Regions from separate parts of the Enterococcus sp. DIV0174 genome, predicted to be linked through region 2. Evidence: predicted binding sites of a transcription regulator. Region 2 holds the regulator's gene; the other holds the start of a gene.
The links. Region 2 encodes LexA, which represses DNA repair genes until DNA is damaged. Its sites were predicted from a motif close to CNAACANNTGTTNG; they were not measured.
Positions count from the first base shown of each region.

Region 1 (10,566 bases), 470 kb from region 2:
TGGCTCATCCAAAATATACAGAACACCGGAAAGATTTGAGCCAATTTGGGTAGCTAAGCGAATACGTTGCGCTTCCCCACCAGATAGTGTTCCAGAAGCCCGACTCAAAGTTAAATATTCCAAGCCAACATTTTCTAAGAATGATAGTCGATCATTAACTTCTTTTAAAATTGGTTTAGCAATCATCGTTTCTTGTTCTGATAAAGTTAAATTAGAGAAGAAGTCAACTGCCTTTTTGATTGACAATTCATTTGTTTCACCAATATTTGTTCCATTAATTTTGACAGACAATGCTTGCGGATTTAAACGTAATCCTTTACATGTTTGACAAGTTAATTCAGTCATATATTGACGCATTTGTTCTCTCGTAAAATCACTACTTGTTTCTTGGTAACGACGCGCGATATTCTTTAGTACGCCTTCAAAAGAAGCTTCAACATCACGCACACCACCAAAATCATTTTCGTAATGGAAATGGAATAATTCATCCGTCCCATTCAAAACAATTTCTTGATGCTCTGTTGGCAACTCATCAAACGGTGTGTTCATATCAATTCCATAGCTTTCACACGCTTGCGCCAACATTTGAGGATAGTATTGAGAACTAATTGGATTCCATGGAACAATTGCTCCTTCAGCCAAGGTCTTCGCACGATCAGGAATAACTAAATCTTGGTCAACTTCTAATTTCAAACCAAGTCCATCACAATCTGGACAAGCTCCAAATGGCGCATTGAATGAAAATAGTCGTGGTTCTAGTTCACCAACTGTAAAGCCACAATACGGGCAAGAGTAATGTTCACTGAATAACATTTCTTCTTCACCAATCACATCAACCAAGGCATATCCATCTGCCAAACGTAATCCTGCTTCAAAAGAATCGAACAAACGTGAACGAATGCCCTCTTTTACCACAATTCGGTCAATAACAATCGCAATATCATGTTTTTTATTCTTTTCTAGTTCAGGAGCCTCAGTAATATCAAAGGTATCGCCATCCACTCGTACACGAACGTAACCTTCTTTTTGGATTCGCTCAAATACTTTTTTATGTTGCCCTTTTTTCTTTGCAACAATTGGTGCTAAAATTTGGATTTTTGTCCGTTCTGGCAATTCCAATACTTGATCAACCATTTGTTCAACCGATTGACTGGTAATCTCAATGTGGTCATTAGGACAGATTGGGTGTCCCACACGAGCAAAAAGCAAACGCAGATAATCATTGATTTCCGTTACTGTTCCTACCGTTGAACGAGGATTTTTACTTGTCGTTTTTTGGTCAATCGAAATCGCCGGACTTAAGCCATCGATACTATCAACATCTGGTTTATCCATTTGTCCCAAAAACTGACGAGCATAGGCTGAGAGACTTTCGACATAACGTCGTTGTCCCTCTGCATAAAGTGTATCGAAAGCTAATGAGCTTTTCCCAGAACCAGATAACCCTGTAATTACTACAAATTTATCTCTTGGAATTGTTACATCTACATTTTTTAAGTTGTGCGCTCTGGCGCCATGAATAATAATTTTATCGTTAGCCATCTCGTCCTCCTGCTCTTTACTCTGCTGCTTTCAATTCTAAAATCGTATCACGTAAATTAGCGGCAGTTTCAAAATCTAAAGCTTTCGCAGCATCTTTCATTTCTTTTTCTAATTTCATCAGTAAATCAGCTTTTTCTTTTCGACTCATTTCATTGTAAGAAACTTGAACGGTTCCTTTTGATTCATCTTTTGCCTCTTTCGTAATAGAAATCAAATCACGAATTTCTTTGATAATCGTTTTCGGTACGATCCCATGTTCTTCATTATAAGCTTCTTGAATCGAACGTCTCCGTGCCGTTTCATCCATTGCTGATCGCATGGAGTCCGTTATTTTATCAGCATACATAATTACTTTACCTTCTGAATTTCGCGCTGCACGTCCAATTGTTTGGACAAGTGAACGCTCACTTCTCAAGAAGCCCTCTTTATCAGCATCTAAAATGGCTACCAACGAAACTTCAGGGACATCTAATCCTTCACGCAATAAATTAATCCCAACTAAAACATCAAATTCACCTAAACGTAAGTCACGAATGATTTCCGTTCTTTCAAGTGTTTTGATATCACTGTGTAGATATTTAACTTTGATACCAAGCTCTTTAAAGTAATCCGTCAAGTCCTCAGACATTTTTTTCGTTAAGGTCGTCACAAAAACACGTTCGTTTTTCTCCACGCGTTCATTGATTTCACCAACCAAATCATCAATTTGTCCCATGATAGGGCGAACTTCAATCACTGGATCTAATAAACCGGTTGGACGAATAATTTGCTGGATCACTGTATCTGTTTGCTCATGTTCATAAGGTCCCGGTGTAGCTGAAACATAGATAATTTGATGGACATGTTGCTCAAATTCTTCTAATCTCAACGGCCGATTGTCAAGTGCTGAAGGCAAACGGAAACCATAATCAACCAACATTTGCTTTCTTGCTCGGTCACCGTTATACATCCCGCGAATTTGAGGCATCGTTACATGGGACTCATCAATGACAATCAAGAAATCTTCTGGAAAGAAATCAAGTAACGTATAAGGTGGCTCTCCTTCTTTTCGGCCATCCATATGACGCGAATAGTTTTCGATTCCTGAAGTGTAGCCCATCTCCAACATCATCTCAATATCATAATTTGTTCGTTGTTCCAATCGTTGTGCTTCTAATAACTGATTATCTTCTCGTAACACTTTTAAGCGCAACTCTAGTTCAGTTTTGATATTCGCAACGGCTTGTTCCATATGCTCATCATTTGTTACAAAGTGAGTAGCCGGAAAAATAGCGACATGTTCTGTTTCTCCAAGCACTTCGCCAGTTAATGCATCTACTTCACGAATCCGTTCGACTTCATCACCAAAAAATTCGACTCTCAAAGCACGTTCATCACGTGAAGCTGGAAAAATTTCCACCACGTCACCACGCACTCGGAACCGACCACGCTGAAAGTCAATATCATTTCGTTCAAAATTAATCCCAACTAAATTACGAATCAATTGATTACGGTCAAGTTCTGCTCCTTGTCGAACCGAAACAACTTGCTTTTGATACTCAAAAGGTGAACCTAATCCGAAAATACAAGAAACAGATCCAATCACAATCGTATCGTTTCGCTCTAAAAGGGAACTCGTAGCCGAATGACGTAACTTATCAATTTCGTCATTGACACTTGAGTCCTTTTCAATATAAGTATCACTAGATGGAACATACGCTTCTGGCTGATAGTAATCATAATAGGAAACAAAATATTCAACCGCGTTTTTTGGAAAGAATTCTTTAAACTCTCCATATAATTGTCCAGCTAAAGTTTTATTATGTGCAATAATCAATGTTGGTTTATTTACTTCCTGGATCACATTGGAAATCGTATAGGTCTTCCCCGTACCGGTTGCACCTAATAAGATTTGCGCTTTTTTCCCACCAACAACACCATCAACTAATTGGCGTATCGCTTCAGGTTGATCCCCCGCTGGTTGGTACTTCGAGACAAGCTCAAATCGTTGAGAGGTATCTCTTTCAATCATTTTTCGTCCCCCTTTTCATTCATTCCTTTTCATTTTATGACTTGCAAAAAGAAAAGGAAAGCAAAGGCATTCCTTACTAAAAAATTATAACACACCGAACATACTTTCGCCACTTCTTTCCCTCGACTGCAGATGTTAGGTTTTATAACATTGATTGTTAGGTTTTGTCGCTTTTTTCATTTTTTTAAGCTTCAGAACTTGTCTGATTCATTACTTTTCCCCTATAATAAACAGATATTGAGAATTTAGGAGGTAATTATGAAAAGAAAGCATTTATTCTACTCGTTCATTTTCATAATGGTAGGATTTGTCACACTTGCAACTAGCAATCCTGCCCAAGCAGAAACAAAAAATACGGAATCAAACACCGCCGAGACGATGCAAATGATTCAATCCAAAAAAGACAAATACGTCGTTGCTAGCGACTCTGCCTTTGCACCATTCGAGTTTCAAAATACAGATGGCAAGTATGAAGGAATCGATGTTGAATTAATGAAACAGATTTCTGAGCTTCAAGGATTTAATATCCAAATGGACTACCGCGGTTTTTCTGCTGCTTTGCAAGCGTTAGAATCTGGTCAAGCTGATGGCATGATTGCTGGAATGACCGTCACAGATGAGCGTAAACAAAGTTACGACTTTTCTGACACTTATTTCGATAGCGGAATCCAGTTAGGTGTAAAACAAAGTGATACATCCATTAAAGCCTACAAAGATTTAAAAGGAAAAACAGTTGGTGCCAAAGTCGGAACCGAAAGTGCGGAATTTCTAAGTAATCACGAAGAAGAATATGGCTATAAAATCAAATACTTTGATGCTGCTGACCAACTATACGATGGGTTAAAAGTTGGTGCGATTGACGCAATAATGGATGACTATCCTGTCCTTGGTTATGCCATCAAACGAGGCCAAAAAATTGATACACCGATTGCAAAAGAATCTGGTGGTAAGTATGCCTTTGCAGTAAAAAAGGGTGAAAATCAAGAACTTTTAGCAATGTTCAATGAAGGTCTTAAAGAGTTAAAACGTACAGGAGCTTATGACAAAATCATCGACAAGTATGTAGCTACTTCAAATGAGTCAGCCGATTCAACCAAAGATGAATCAACAATCATTGGCTTGATCAAAAACAATTATAAACCACTATTACGCGGTTTCTGGATGACAATCGTACTTGCTTTGGTATCATTTGCTTTAGCATTAGTTGTTGGTGTCATTTTCGGCTTATTCAGCGCTTCACCAATTCGTGCGTTACGCACAATCGCAACCATTTACGTTGATGTGATTCGCGGAATTCCAATGATGGTACTTGCCTTCTTCATTTTCTTTGGCTTACCTGGTATCGTTGGATTTACAATCCCTGATTTCATTGCCGGCGTTATTACATTGACATTAAACGCGAGTGCTTATATTGCAGAAATCGTTCGTGGCGGAATCAATGCTGTTCCTGTCGGACAAATGGAAGCTTCAAGAAGTTTAGGTTTATCTTATAATCGAACGATGCAAAAAATCATCTTGCCACAAGCAATTCGAATCATGCTCCCTTCATTCGTTAACCAGTTCGTTATCTCATTGAAGGATACAACAATCATCTCTGCAATTGGTGTTGTCGAATTACTTCAAGCTGGTAAAATTATCGTTGCCCGTACAACCCAAAGTACGTACGTTTACCTAATCATTGCAATCATGTATTTAGTTTTGATTACCGCTTTAACAAAATTAGCGAAAGTTTTAGAAAAGAAGGTGAAGTAAGATGTCAGAAAAAATCTTAGTTGAACATCTTGTAAAAAAATATGGTGACAATACTGTATTGAACGATATCAACGTCTCAATCAACGAAGGTGATGTCGTTTGTATCATTGGCCCTTCTGGTTCAGGAAAAAGTACTTTTCTGCGTTGTTTAAATCGTTTAGAAGAGCCAACTGACGGAGATATTATCATCGACGGCGCTCACTTAATGGATAAAAACACAAACATCAATCTCGTTCGTCAGCATATCGGAATGGTGTTCCAACATTTCAATTTGTTTCCTCACCTTTCTGTTTTAGAAAATATTATTCTTGCGCCAATGGATTTGAAAAAGGAGTCTCGCGAAGAAGCAGAAAAGAAAGCAATCAAGCTATTAGATACAGTTGGCTTGGCTGACAAAAAAGATATGTCACCAGAAATGCTCTCCGGCGGACAAAAACAACGCGTTGCGATCGCCCGTGCATTAGCAATGAATCCAGACATCATGCTTTTTGACGAACCAACCTCTGCACTTGATCCAGAAATGGTCGGCGACGTTCTAAACGTCATGAAAAAACTTGCGAAGCAAGGAATGACCATGGTCATCGTTACTCACGAAATGGGATTTGCCAAAGAAGTTGCCAATCGTGTCATGTTCATTGACGGTGGAAACTTCCTTGAAGATGGAACGCCAGAACAAATTTTTGAAAATCCACAAAATGAACGTACAAAAGACTTTTTAGATAAAGTTTTAGATATTTAACAAAAGAACCTGAAACAGTTTCAACCCATGAAAAAGCATCGTCAAAATCTTGAATAAGATTTTGACGATGCTTTTTTGATTTGTATTTTAGAAGAGCCAGTCGTCACTAAGCTCTTCTTTTATCCCTTTTACTATTCATTACTGAAGGAATGACGCGTTCATCGCAGTTCTTTTTTACTCAGCTTATTTCCAAAAGAGTTTACTACATTGAACGTATAAGTAATAAAACGGTGAAGCGACACATTTGTCAGCTTCACCGTTTTATTATTTACGCTTTTTTCCGCCAAAAGCGTCCTTCATTTTATCGAAAAAACCATCTTCTTGTTGTTCTTCGACTCTCATTCCACCTGCTTCAGCAAATGAGCGTAACGCTTCTTTTTGTTGTTCATTTAAGTTCTTCGGCGTAATCAGTTTCACTTTCACGTGTTGGTCACCTGTTGCACCACCACGTAGTTTAGGCGCACCTTTTCCGCGAAGACGGAAGTTTGTTCCAGTTTGTGTTCCTGCTGGGATCTTTAACTTAACATCTCCGTGAACAGTTGGAACTTGAACTTCATCTCCTAAAGCTGCTTGCACAAAACTCAATGGTAACTCGTAATAGATTTCTGAACCATCACGATCAAAAATATTACTTTCTTCAACACGGAAGACTACATATAAATCACCAAATGGTCCGCCGTTTTCACCTGCTTCACCTTGACCAGCTAAACGCATTTGTTGTCCTTCTTCGACACCGGCTGGTACATTCACTTTCACAGAGTGAGCTTTCTTTTCATGACCAGAGCCGTGACAAGTTGGACATGGTTCTTTGATTTCTTTTCCGGTTCCATGACAAACATCACATGTTTGACGACTCATCACGCGACCTAATGGTGTTTGACGTTCAACATTGATTGTTCCTGAACCATGACATTTTTGACATGTAATTGGTTCCGTCCCAGGTTTCGCACCATTCCCATGACAAGTATGACAAACTTCTTCCCGGTTGTATTTGATTTCTTTTTCAATACCAAAAATTGCTTCCTCAAAACTCAAATCAACTGTGTATTGTAAATCAGCTCCTTGACGAGGTGCCGTTGGATCAACTGAACGACCTCCGCCTCCGCCAAAGAAAGAATCAAAGATATCTTCAAAACCACCGAAGCCACCTCCGCCTCCAGAGAATCCTCCAAAGCCACCGAAGCCGCCTCCGCCTCCAGCGCCATAGTTTGGATCTGTACCAGCGTGACCATATTGATCATACGCAGCCCGCTTTTGCGGATCACTTAAAATTTCATAAGCCTCAGACACTTCTTTAAATTTTTCTTCTGCATCTGCTTCTTTGTTAATATCAGGATGATATTTCTTAGAAAGTTTACGATAAGCTTTCTTTATTTCATCTTCTGAAGCCCCTTTTGAAATTCCTAGGACTTCATAATAATCACGTTTCGTTGCCATAGGCTTTCCTCCTATTGGTTCTAATACATCAAATTCACATCGCTTGTAATCATATCACATTTTAGTTGAAACCAAAACTGCTACTTGCATTCTTTCAAAAGAAAAAGACTGTGGCAAAAAGTCGAATCGACTTTCCCCATAGCCTTCTCTTTTTTACGAATAGGTAGACGTTTCAGAAAAGATGGCTTCAACTGAATCTACAGCTATCATCAAAGTCCAACTTTTCTGTTCTAGTCTACTCCTAGCACACTAGGGAACTAATTATTTGTCGTCGCCGTCGACTTCTTCAAAGTCAGCATCAACGACATCGTCTGCTCCGCCTTGTGCTGCTTCAGGATTTTCTTGCGCTTGTTGTTGTGCAGCTTGTTCATATAATTTAACTGTTAAGTTTTGAACGATTTCGTTCAAAGCATCACGTTTTGTTTTCATTTCTTCAATGTTATTTGCTTCAACTGCCGCTTTTAATTCATCGCGAGCTGTTTCTGCTTTTTGAACTTCTTCTGCGTCTACTTTACCTTCTAATTCTTTCAATGTTTTATCAACTGAGAATAATAAGGCATCTACATCATTGCGAAGATCAACTTCTTCTTTACGAGCTTTGTCAGCTTCTGCATTAGCTTCTGCATCTTTTACCATACGTTCGATTTCATCGTCTGATAAACCTGATGAAGATTTGATTGTGATTTTTTGTTCTTTTGAAGTGCCTAGATCTTTCGCTGATACATTGACGATCCCGTTTTTATCAATATCAAAAGTAACTTCGATTTGAGGGATACCACGTGGCGCTGCAGGAATATCAGTTAATTGGAATCTTCCTAGTGTTTTGTTATCAGCAGCCATTGGACGTTCACCTTGTAAAACATGAATATCTACAGCAGGTTGGTTATCAGCAGCTGTTGAGAATACTTGTGATTTACTTGTTGGGATTGTTGTATTACGATCAATCAACTTAGTGAAGACCCCACCCATTGTTTCGATACCTAATGATAATGGTGTTACGTCAAGTAAAACAACATCTTTTACATCACCAGTGATGACCCCACCTTGGATTGCTGCACCCATTGCAACGACTTCATCAGGGTTCACTGATTTATTTGGTTCTTTACCAGTTTCTTTTCTTACAGCTTCAACAACTGCAGGAATACGAGTTGAACCACCAACTAAGATTACTTCATCAATTTCAGATTGTGATAAACCAGCATCTTTTAATGCTTGGCGTACTGGAATTTTTGTACGTTCAACTAAGTCAGCTGTTAATTCATCAAATTTTGCACGAGTCAATGTCATTTCTAAATGCAAAGGTCCTGCTTCGCCAGCTGTGATAAATGGTAAGCTGATTTGAGTGCTTGAAACACCTGACAAATCTTTTTTCGCTTTTTCAGCAGCATCTTTCAAACGTTGTAAAGCCATTTTGTCTTGACCAAGGTCTACGCCGTTTTCTTTTTTGAATTCAGCAACCATGTAATCAATGATTTTGTTATCAAAGTCATCCCCACCTAAATGGTTGTCACCAGCTGTTGATAATACATCAAAGACACCATCACCTAATTCAAGGATTGATACGTCAAATGTACCACCACCAAGGTCAAATACTAAGATTTTTTCATCACGGTCTGTTTTGTCTAAGCCATAAGCTAAAGCTGCTGCTGTTGGTTCGTTGACAATACGTTCCACTTCCAAACCAGCAATTTTACCAGCATCTTTTGTTGCTTGACGTTGTGCATCGTTAAAGTATGCAGGAACAGTGATAACTGCTTTCTCAACTTTTTCACCTAAGTAATCTTCAGCAAAACCTTTGATATATTGAAGAATCATTGCAGAAATTTCTTGTGGTGTGTAAGATTTTCCTTCAACTTCTACTTTATACCCAGGTTCACCAATGTGACGTTTGATTGATGAAATTGTGTTTGGGTTAGTTACAGCTTGACGTTTTGCCACTTCACCAACTTGGATTTCACCATTTTTAAATGAAACAACAGATGGTGTTGTACGGTTTCCTTCTGGATTTGCGATAATTTTTGCTTCGTTTCCTTCTAATACAGCAACTGCAGAGTTTGTTGTACCTAAGTCAATACCAATAATTTTAGTCATATTAACGTCTCCTCATTAAATAAAATTTAGTTTATAGTTGCACGAATTACTGCGCGACAATGACCATTGTTGGTCTTAATACGCGATCGTGTAATTTATATCCTTCTTGCAAAACTTCCACAATCGTATCTGCCGGCACCTCATCAGATGCGGGAACAGTTTGGACTGCTTGGTGAAGCATTGGGTCAAATGTTTCGCCTTTTGCAGGGATTTTTTCAATTCCCTCTTCTTTCAAAGCAAAACGAACACCTTCTAATACCATTTCGACACCTTTTTTCAAGCTAGCACCTTGTTCATCTGAAACTTCTGTTGCTAGCGCTCGCTCTAGGTTATCAATTGAAGGTAATAATTTTTTAGCTAAATCTTGTGAACGATATTTTTGCAATTGTTCACGTTCATTTTTTCCGCGGTTTGCCATGTTGGCAATTTCAGCTCGGGCGCGTAGGAATTTATCTTCCATTTCTTCTAAGTCAGCTTTCAAGTTGACGATTTCAACATTTTCCACTTCAACTTCTGAAACACCTGAGTCTTCCGCAGCTTCTGTATCGACTTCCAAATCTTGCTGGATGTCTTTTAATTCTTTTTCTAATTCCTCTTGGTTTTCTTTCACGATACAGTCTTCCTTTCATTATTCAGTCAGCTGTCTTGATTGTTCATATTAAAAATCAGATTAGCTGCTATCAATTTTAGAAATGCGGACTTACAATCATGAGCCAGACAAATCAAGCAAACGATAGTAATCAGCCAGTCTATTCGCTAATTCTTTTCGATAGACATCGACCAACCCAAACATTCGTGAATACGGCATGCTTGTTGGTCCAAGTAAAGCAATTGTTCCTCGGCCATGTCCATCAATTTCATAACTTGCTTGAATCATGCTCATATTTTGTAGCAGATCATTCCCTAATTCAGAGCCAATCTTAATATGAATATTACTATCCATCGGAACAATCATTTGAGTAAGCTCGTCGGAATCCCTCATTAAAGAAAACAT
Region 1 covers NZ_CP172881.1:1,071,135-1,081,700, reverse strand. The annotation lists gene uvrA (excinuclease ABC subunit UvrA) at 1-1,542, opposite strand, end outside; gene uvrB (excinuclease ABC subunit UvrB) at 1,559-3,553, opposite strand; gene IGJ93_RS05300 (amino acid ABC transporter substrate-binding protein/permease) at 3,812-5,305, shown strand; gene IGJ93_RS05295 (amino acid ABC transporter ATP-binding protein) at 5,307-6,044, shown strand; gene dnaJ (molecular chaperone DnaJ) at 6,309-7,481, opposite strand; gene dnaK (molecular chaperone DnaK) at 7,743-9,572, opposite strand; gene grpE (nucleotide exchange factor GrpE) at 9,619-10,182, opposite strand; gene hrcA (heat-inducible transcriptional repressor HrcA) at 10,279-10,566, opposite strand, start outside.
Region 1: a site for LexA is predicted at 3,649-3,662, ahead of uvrB (excinuclease ABC subunit UvrB). Genes of this name have one in related genera too.

Region 2 (10,566 bases):
TTTTCACCATCTCATCAGCTTTTTCTTTTGTTGATGGAAGAACTGGTAAGTTTTGACGACTCAACACTAAAATTGTTGGTGTTTCTGTTGACTCCATGGCAATTTTCCAAGCAGCACGTGTTTCATTGCCATCAGCTGGACGTACAACATGAACGCCTGGCATGCAACGAACAGAAGCGAGTTGTTCGATTGGTTCATGTGTTGGACCATCTTCACCCACTGCTACTGAATCATGTGTTAGTACATAAATAACTGGTGCTTTTTGAATGGAAGCAAGACGAATAGCTGGACGTAAGTAATCCGTGAATACAAAGAATGTTCCACCATAAATACGTGTACCGCCATGTAATTGGATTCCGTTCATCGCTGTTGCCATAGCAAATTCGCGAACGCCAAACCAGATGTTTCGACCTTCGTAGTTACCTGGTTCGAAATCAGTTTCAGCTGCAACCATTGTATTATTTGAGCCAGATAAATCAGCAGAACCTCCCCATAAGCTAGGAACTGCATTTGAGATTGCTTGAATCATGTCTTTGCTTGACACACGACTTGCTTGGCTATGACCTTCATCATAACTTGGCATCTCAGCATCCCAATTTTCTGGTAGTTTTCCAGCAAACGCATCTTCAAATTGTTGCGCTAATTCTGGATAAGCATTTTTATAGTTAGCAAATTTTTCATTCCATTGTGCTTCTGCTTTTTCGCCATCTTCAACCATTTTTTCGTGGAAACGAGTTGCTACTTCTTCAGGCACTGTGAAATCTGGATAGTCCCAACCGTAAACTTCTTTAGCCATTTTAATGCCATCCGCTCCAAGAGGTGCACCATGAACAGCAGATGTACCTTCTTTAGGTGCGCCATAACCAATAACTGTTTTAACTTCAATCAGTGTTGGTTTAGTTGTCTCAGCTTTAGCTGCTTCAATCGCATTTGAGATTGCTTCTAAATCATTGCCATCTTTTACTAAGATATGTTGCCAGCCATATGCTTCATAGCGCGCACCGACGTTTTCTGTGAAAGCTTTTGAAGTTGGACCATCAAGTGAAATATCATTTGAATCATATAAAACGATTAATTTACCTAATTTCATATGTCCAGCCATAGAACTTGCTTCTTGAGAAACGCCTTCCATTAAATCGCCATCACCACATAAAGCATAAGTATAATGATCGACAACATTAAAGTTTTCTTTATTATAAGTTGCTGCAAGATGTGCTTCTGCCATTGCCATACCAACAGCCATGCCAATTCCTTGACCTAGTGGACCAGTTGTTGCTTCAACGCCATCTGTATGATGTACTTCTGGATGTCCTGGTGTTTTTGATCCCCATTGACGGAATTGTTTCAAGTCGTCAATTGTTACTTGATATCCAGATAAGTGAAGTAAACTGTACAACATTGCTGAACCATGACCAGCAGAAAGTACAAAACGGTCACGATCGACCCAATTTCTTGAAGTAACAGGATTTACTTTCAAATGTTTTGTCCAAAGTGCATATGCCATCGGTGCAGCACCCATCGGTAAACCCGGATGACCTGAATTTGCTTTTTGTACAGCTTCAATACTTAATGTGCGGATTGTGTTAACGCCTAGTTGATCAATTTTGTCGAACAAAAGAACCCCTCCAATTTAGGTTTTTTTTACTGTAATTCATTTCATACTCATTTTAGCGGATACAGATCAAAAAATCAATGCTTTTTGGTATTTTTTACCAAAAAGCACACTAACGGTCATGTAAGCCTTTTTCTTTTTGAATTTCTTTTAATTTATCTGGTGTAACATCGTTTCCTTCAGGATCAACAATTTTCATCCCTTCAATATGATGTCTCATACCAGAGCGAAAAGCTGTTAAATATTCTTCTCTCAATAAGATTTGTTCTTTCTCTTCTTCTTTTGAAAGTCCCTCAGCTTTTTTCTTTTTGGCTAATTCATTAATACGTGCAATTTTTTCAGGTGATAACATTATCAGCCCTCCTTTTTCTCTTCTTATATTATATAAAAAAAACAAAAAAAACAACTAGGTATCCATATTTAGATACGAACATTTGTTTGAAACAGCGCTTTTTATGTGGTATTATTTAAATATTAAGTGAAAGAAGGTGTACTTTGTGGCCCGACAAACTGAAACACGACAAATCGAAGTCTTACGTTATATCCACGAACAAGTAACCCGAAAAGGATACCCACCAACCGTTCGCGAGATTGGTGAAGCTGTTAACCTTTCTTCAACATCAACTGTCCACGGACATTTAGCACGATTAGAAAAAAAAGGATTTATTTTGCGCGATCCGACAAAGCCACGGGCAATCGAATTAACGGACTTAGGTTTAGATCAGATTGGAATCAAGCCATCGACTATTCCAATGCTTGGCGTTGTTACAGCTGGTGAGCCGATCCTCGCTGTTGAAGACGCCTCCGACTTTTTCCCTGTACCACCAAATTTAACTTCAGAAGAAGGCAGTTTGTTCATGCTAACCATTCGGGGCGAAAGTATGATCAACGCAGGGATTTTAGACGGAGATAATGTTATCGTCCGAAAACAAGAGAGCGCTAAAAATGGAGATATTGTCATCGCTATGACGACAGAAAATGAAGCAACTTGTAAAAGGTTCTATAAAGAAAAAGATCATTTTCGTTTACAACCTGAAAATGATTTATTAGATCCAATTATTTTAGATGAGGTAGCCATTTTGGGATTGGTAGTTGGTCTCTATCGTAGCCATATTTATTAACATGATTCATTCAAAGAATTGTAGAAAAATTTCTGCAATTCTTTTTTTATTGTTCTTCCCTCTTTACAAACCGAACAAACATTCGTATAATGATTTTACGAACAAACGTTCACATAAATAAATGAGGTGAGAATTCATGAAATCAATTAGACGTATTGGCTTGGTATTACTGGTTTTATTCTTAGGTATTTTGATTGGCAATTTTGGGATCCAACCGGCATTGATTATTTTTCTTCCGTTATTCACATTGTGGTTTATGTTGTGGGACGAAAAAAAATATCGTCAAGCCGAACAGCGTAGGCTTCATGAAGAACATTTCTATCATGAACATTACTTACGCTCTCGGCAATCTTGAAAGAAAGACCAACGTAAATAATCGTTCGTTACACCTATCTACTGGCTATCATATTTAAGGCAATTGCTCGTTTTCTACTTTGGATTAGCCAAAGTATTCATTCGATAAGATCTATTACTCTTTTATCAAAAAGAAAAAAGACTGGGACAAAGCGAAAGATTCAGTCGTTCTTAACACATTTTTCAATTTAAAAAAGCCTAAAATCAACGTTTTAAAAACGAATTTTAGGCTTTTTCTATTTAAGCTATTTTTGTTTCAGTTCCTTTTTGTATTTCTTAATTAGTTGACTATTTTTTTAACTCCCACGATGCATCACTACCTGGTACAGATTGTGTCCACCATTTAGCAAGATATTGTTTGCCATTATAGTTCACTAAATCGCCAGCGACATAAGTTCCTCCTTTGTAATAATCCACGCTTCCGTCTTCGTTTTTAATTATTTCTTTTTCCCAGACTTGTGCGGATCCTGGAGTATCTCCTTTTGTCCACCATTTTGCAGTGTAAGTTGTTCCTTGATAGCTTACCTTATCACCTTTAACGTAAACTGCCGTTGCTGAATAAGCTGGAATACTTTCTTTTTCTTTAACCGTGACTGTAATTGTTTGTGTTGTTTTTTCACCTTTACTATCAGAAACTGTATACGTGAGAACATTCGCGCCCGCTTTTGAAGTATCTACATCTCCTGTCACAGCTATTTTCGCGGTCAGGTCACCATCTTCTTGATCGTTTGCCGTTACGCCCGCCAATTTATCAAAGTTTGTTCCAACTTCAATTGTTTGATCCTTTAGACCAGAAAAAATTGGTTTCGTATTTGCATTTGGATCAACCACAGTAATCGTCCGAATCTTTTCTGAATGATTCTTCTGACTGTCTGTCACAGAATATGTTACTTGGTATTCACCAACTTTCGCAGAATCAACTGTTCCTGTTGTCGTAATTTTAGCAGTTAGGTCGCCATCTTCCTGATCAATAGCTGTCACACCTGCTAGTACATCAAACGAGTCATTCAACTCAATTGTTTCATTTGTTGCTCCTTTAATTACTGGTGCTTGATCTCTTACACCTAAATCTCCATCAAATTCACCCATAATTTTTGAAAATTCATAGGTTTCTTGCTCAAGTCCTGTATTTTTTAAATCTTCATTCAAATCGTTATCCCGATTCAACGACCAAAAAGAAAGCATTCCAATTTGTTTTTCGTTTGCATAAGCTAATAAAGCTTTAGCATCCGATTGAGTAAATGTTTCATTTGCTTGACTTGATTTTCCTACCCATGGTGTTAAACCAATTTTCTGATAAATTTGTGAATCCGTTAGGTCTTGATTAGCATCACTATAAATTCGTTTTATTTGTCCAGCTAAACTCTCTGACGCTTGTTCGACATATGTATGGTATGTATCTGTTGGTCCTGTAACAAATGACGGGCCAAAACACATCGTCATGATATTTACACCATGAACATTAACCTTTTTCTGAACAGCATCTTGTAGTACGTTATACGCGTCATTGTCTGTCCCTTCGCCTACTAAACCAGTCGGTAAAACAGGGAATGTGTACCAAACGTCAGGAGCTTCGTCACCTAACTTATCTTGCATGATCTTGATTGCATCGTTATTTCTTTCCCAAGCTTCTTTGTCTCGAACGTGAGCCCCTTCAATATCGAAATCAATCGTTGTTAATCCATAATGCTCGACAATCTCAATGTATTTATCCGCAAGTTCTTCAGCGTTATCATAGACATCTTGAAGCGGCGTTCCGTTTTCACCACCAAAAGAAACCAATACATCTCCACCTTGTGCGCGGAACTCTTTGATTTGATTAGCAAATGCAGTGACAACTGAACCATTTGTTCCGGTGCCATCTACATTATAATAGCCGCCAAAAGAGGCCGTCTTCGGATTACTTGGGTCCGATACAATAAAACCAATATTTGCATAACTGATGTTTGATTTCTTCACTTCTTGACCAAGAGGATACAATCCTTGATACCCATTCTCTCCGTTATACCACAAACCACCATCAATGTACGGCGCAAAAACCTTCTCGCCCCACTTCACACCCTGTCCTGCATCAACACCTGCATACGGAGTATTTGGATCAACATTTGGATCAATCGTTGGTTCAAATGGATTAGCAGTAACACCTGCGTTAAGAGTAACTGAACCATCAGAAGCAATTGTTCCTACTTCTTCCCAGCCAGTTGAAGTTGCTTCACCTGATCCTGGCGCTACATCTGTAGCCCCATTTTTCCACCAAGTTGCTGCATAAATTTTACCATTGTGTTTGACTTGTTTTCCTGTTGTGTCTGAACTTCCAAATTCTGTTAACTTTGTGACTTCTGACCATTCCGACCATGCCTCTTCTGTTAAACTTGTTGTTGCTTTTGAACTCGTTTTTTCTTCAGCACGAACTTGGATAATCGGCTGGATTGTTGAGACAGCAAGCCCACCTAACATCAATCCACAAATGAGTGGTGATGCTACCTTTTTTATTAGTTGTTCTTTTTTCAATAAAATCATTTCCCTTCAACAAACTATTTTACAAATTATTTTCGATGAATGTTTACGCATGTTTTGATCCCAGGTTTCAAAAAATGAGTGAAACAATATCTGTTGTGAATATTAATGGACTCTGCCATGCTGAGCAACCCCCAAATAATGTCAGTAATCCGACATATTTAGGGTGTTTTTTTTGTTCAAAATCCCTTTATTTGAAAGTTTTCATTATTGTAAATGCTCTCTTTAACAACACTCCTCAGTAAACTAGTTAAATTGTCATCAAGTGAAGATTTCCTTTTGCTAGCACTCTTTCTATCCTTACAAAACTATGGACATTCACCTCTCTTTTCACTATTCTTAGAAGTAACCAATCAACCTTTTTTAGAGTTTAGCGTGAACTTGTTAAGAAAGTTTCTTATCAAATTTCACACAGGCTTTCTTTTGCCAACTGTTTTTTGCTGAAATGAACGAAAATAGAGTGAACTCACAAAAAATGTATCGTTATAATATAAGTGTTATTTATGTACGAAAGAACAAGTTAATTACGAGTCATTTTCTTTTATTTTTTCATTGAACCCAGAATAAAATTATTTAACACATCAAAAAAGATCTTCAGAAAAGACCAGACATTGTGTCTTAGTCATTTCTGAAGATCTACTTTTTTCTATTAGTATTCCATCAACGTAATAATGTCATAGCCCTTAATTTTATCACGGCCATGTAAGTCCATCAATTCAATCAGGAATGCACAACCAACAACTACGCCACCTAATTTTTCAATCAGTTCAATCGTTGCTTTGATTGTTCCGCCAGTTGCTAACAAATCATCACAAATCAACACACGTTGACCTGGTTGAATCGCATCTTTGTGTAAAGTCAATGTATCTGTTCCATATTCAAGGTCATAAGTTACTTCAATCGTTTCACGAGGCAACTTTCCTTTTTTACGAACTGGTGCAAAACCCACGCCCAACTCATACGCTACTGGACAGCCGACAATGAATCCACGCGCTTCAGGTCCGACAACCATGTCAATCCGTTTTTCCTTTGCATAATCGACGATTTGTTTTGTTGCTTCACGATATGCATCTCCATCTGCCATTAGCGGTGAGATATCACGAAAAACGATTCCTTTTGACGGATAGTCCGGAATACTGGCAATATAATTTCTTAAATCCACTGTTTGTTTCCTCCTAGGTTGTTAACCATTTCTTAATGGTAGGAATATCACTTAGTAGTAAAAATTCCTCAACTTTAATTTTCTTTAGTCGCTGTTGATACAGAGTGCTTTCAGTCAACGGGTGACTTTCTGGATGGGCGACTTTTTGCAAAACACCATCGTCTATTGTAACAAATTTCAATTCAAAAAACACCTGAATCATAAAAATTAATAATTTTTCTGGAATTTTTAAATACTGAGCGACTGCTTTTGTTTTATAGCGAATATCAACTTTATCTTGTGTTTTAATAAACTGAAACAAGCGAGCATATTGTTCTCTCGAACCAACTCCATTAAGATAAGCTTCCTGTGAAGAAATACCCAATAAATAAACTCGGCTAAACGTTCCCGCATGAAACACAGCTTTCAGCTCATCAAGTTCTGTTGGGCAATCCACTAATACAAGCGATTCTGGTTGATTCGTTTCCAGCCAACTCTTCATTTGATCCATTTCTGTAAAAGTAACTATTTGTTCACGAATACTTGGGGAGACCTGTTTTTTAACTGTCTCGTCAAATGCTAGATAACATGTTTTTTCTGGTAATGCTACGTGGTCACGGAATCGTTTTGCACGCCAATCAAACACTTGAAGTCCTTTGACCTCGAAATCAGAAACCAATAATTGTGCTTTTTTTCGACCATTCCATTCATTAACTGAGAGTTTACCAACGATATCAAGTGAATCATTTAACAGTTCATTTTCTTGAGAACCAAATCCAAAAGCAACTGCATCTAGCTGCTCTCCCTCATCTGTTAAAACGAATTTCAAATGTTGTTGATTTGCACCAATCTTTTTTACTTGTGTCGCAGTCACTTGTTTGAATAAAAATTGTGGTACAGGATTATCGGTTCCAAAAGGTGCTAACAATTTCAACTCATCTAATAATGTCAAAGAAGCATCTTTAGGCGAAAGCACCTCATCAATTTTCATCGCTGGTCCTTTCGTCAGATCAATCTGATTTTCTTTCACATACTCATTCATTTTTTCTTGCAACAACTCAATGTTCTCTTGAGGCATAGTCAAACCAACAGCTGCATGATGTCCACCAAAATAAGTAAATAAATCTCTCATTTGATTCAACATTTCATAAAGATTCAAGGCCTCTACACTACGCCCGGAACCCTTGGCAGATCCATCTTCTTTTAAAGTCAGTACAATCGTGGGTTTACCCGTTTCGTTCATAATTTTACCCGCAACGATTCCCAAAACGCCTTCGTGCCAGCCATTATTCGCTAATAAATGGATACTGTTAGCAGGTTTTACCATCGCTAATGCTTCTTGAGTAATTTCTTCAACAACGCTTTTACGTTCTTCATTGATTTCATTTAATTTTTTTGCTTGTGTTTGAGCAACTTCTTCGTCAAAAGTCGCCATCAGTTCCACGGCGGGGTTAGGATCACCCATTCGACCAATCGCATTCAAGCGTGGTGCGATGGAAAAACCAATAGTCGTTTCATCAGCATCTTTCATTTTTGCCCCACTTTCAGCAAACAATGCTTGTAAACCAATTCTTTCTGAATGGCGAATAGCATCAATTCCTAGTGAGACTAAACTGCGATTTTCCCCAGTTAGCGACACTAAATCAGCGATTGTTCCAATTGCAACCAAATCTAAAAATTCTGCTGGTGCTTCTTCCAACAAAGCTGTTGCAACTTTGAAAGCCACTCCTACACCTGCTAAATCAGTAAATGGATAATTTCCATCTGGGTGTCGTGGGTGAACGATTGCGAAAGCATCTGGTAACACTGCCGGCATCTCATGGTGATCGGTTACAATAACGTCAACTCCGACACTTTGAGCATAGGCAATTGCTTCATTCCCAGCAACCCCATTATCAACGGTAACAATCAATTGTGTCCCTTGATTAATTTTTTCTTCATAGACAGCTTGGTTCGGTCCATAGCCGTGTTCAAAACGGTTAGGTAAAAAGGCCTCTACTTCTGCCCCTAGTAATTCAAGTGTTTCTTTCATAATTGTCGTACTGGTGATTCCATCGGCATCATAATCGCCATACACAAGAATCTTTTCGCCACTGATAACTGCCTCTTGGATTCTGCTAATTGCTTTATCCATATCATGCATCAAGTACGGATCATGTAATTGTTGTTCTTTTGGATATAAAAACTGTTTGATTTCTTGTTCTTCCTGATATCCGCGCTGCCAAAGCATTCTGCCAATAAAAGAAGATAAGTTATGGTTATTGATTAGCTGAAAAAAAGCTTCAGGTGGTTCTTCGGCACTTAATTTCCAATCATATTTTGCTTGCTTCACTGTCTCACTCCTAACTTAGTTATTATAGCAAACGAAACCGACAAAAAGAAGAGGTGGAAAAGAAGGTTGTGGCGCAAAACGCTTGGCTCCGACAAGATAGCGCGTAAGCACTCAAAATAGCTTTCCATATTTTGTAGTGAGTGCAAGCTATATCGAGAAGTTGTTTTGGAACACCGTAAATAAGGTTGTGGTTCCAAGCGGTCAGCTTCGAAAAAATAAAGAGCAACTGCTAAAAATAGACTTTCATATTTTTAAACAGTTGAGAGTTATTGTGAGAAGTTGCTTGGGGAACACCGTAAATAAGGTTGTGGTTCCAAACGACCAGCTTCAAGTAATAAGGAAACTTTTCTAAAATGCGAATAAAAGCTTATTTTAGCTTTAGCTAGCACCTAGATGACTTTCCCCTAAACAAGCACAAAAGGAGCGCGACTTCGTCACACTCCTTTTCTATTTCAGTTTGACTAACTGATTAATCAAAATAATTGAAGCTTTGTTGTGGAGATTGAGCTCCGTCTTCTTTGGTATCACCAGTCTCTTCTAATTGACTGATTTTCACCGTTTTCGCTTGTAGTTCTGCTTGATAAGCGGCCTCTAGTTCTGCCCGTTCATTACGAAATTCGCGTTGTTGTTCTTCTTTTGCTGTTTCAATTTTTTGCTGTACGCTACTTTGATATTCAGCAAGTTCCTGTGTTAAGTTTTTGATTTCTTTTTTTTGTTGCCACAAACTAGCTGAAGCTGTTAAAAAGACGATCAAAGCGCCAATCAGTGCTGAACCAATAATAACTAAAATTAATGGCGCTGAAAATGAAGCAAACCCCAGACTCACCGGAACTTGTTCAATGTTGAATACTGCAAATAAAACAATCACTAATACTAAAAGAAACCCTAAAATCACACTGCTTTGTTTTTTCATTTTTTCACCTACTTTTTATTAAAAATTCCCCCAGCTAAATAATCCCCAATGTGTGGGAAAAGCGTATAGAATTTGGCTGCGATTTCCATGATAACTGGTTGGTTGATTTCACGTTTTGGATGACTCATATTCCGCACAATTTGTTTTGCTAACTTCGTTGGATCTAGTACGATTTGTCCTAAGTTAGCTAAGTATTCTCCGCTTGGATCTGCTTTATCGAAAAATTCTGTAGCAATTGGCCCTGGATTAACAGTCGTGACTGCGACCCCAAATGGTTTTAATTCCAATCTCAACGCATTGGAAAAACCAATCACAGCAAATTTAGTTGCAGAGTAAATCGTTGATTTAGCTGTAGCCATTTTCCCTGCCATTGAGGCTAGATTAATGATGTGCCCACTTTTTCTTTCTGCCATATCGATTGCAAATTTTTGCGTCAAGACCATCATACCTAACACATTAACCTCAAACATATCATAAGCTTTTCCTAAATCAAATTGTAGGAAATCTTCGAATATGCCAAAGCCAGCATTGTTAACCAATACGTCCACTCGACCAACTTCTGTCATCACTTTTTCA
Region 2 covers NZ_CP172881.1:1,544,073-1,554,638, forward strand. The annotation lists gene tkt (transketolase) at 1-1,615, opposite strand, end outside; gene IGJ93_RS07330 (DUF896 family protein) at 1,725-1,964, opposite strand; gene lexA (transcriptional repressor LexA) at 2,110-2,733, shown strand; gene IGJ93_RS07340 (hypothetical protein) at 2,870-3,088, shown strand; gene IGJ93_RS07345 (immunoglobulin-like domain-containing protein) at 3,376-5,598, opposite strand; gene IGJ93_RS07350 (adenine phosphoribosyltransferase) at 6,254-6,766, opposite strand; gene recJ (single-stranded-DNA-specific exonuclease RecJ) at 6,780-9,077, opposite strand; gene IGJ93_RS07360 (LapA family protein) at 9,547-9,990, opposite strand; gene IGJ93_RS07365 (SDR family NAD(P)-dependent oxidoreductase) at 9,999-10,566, opposite strand, start outside.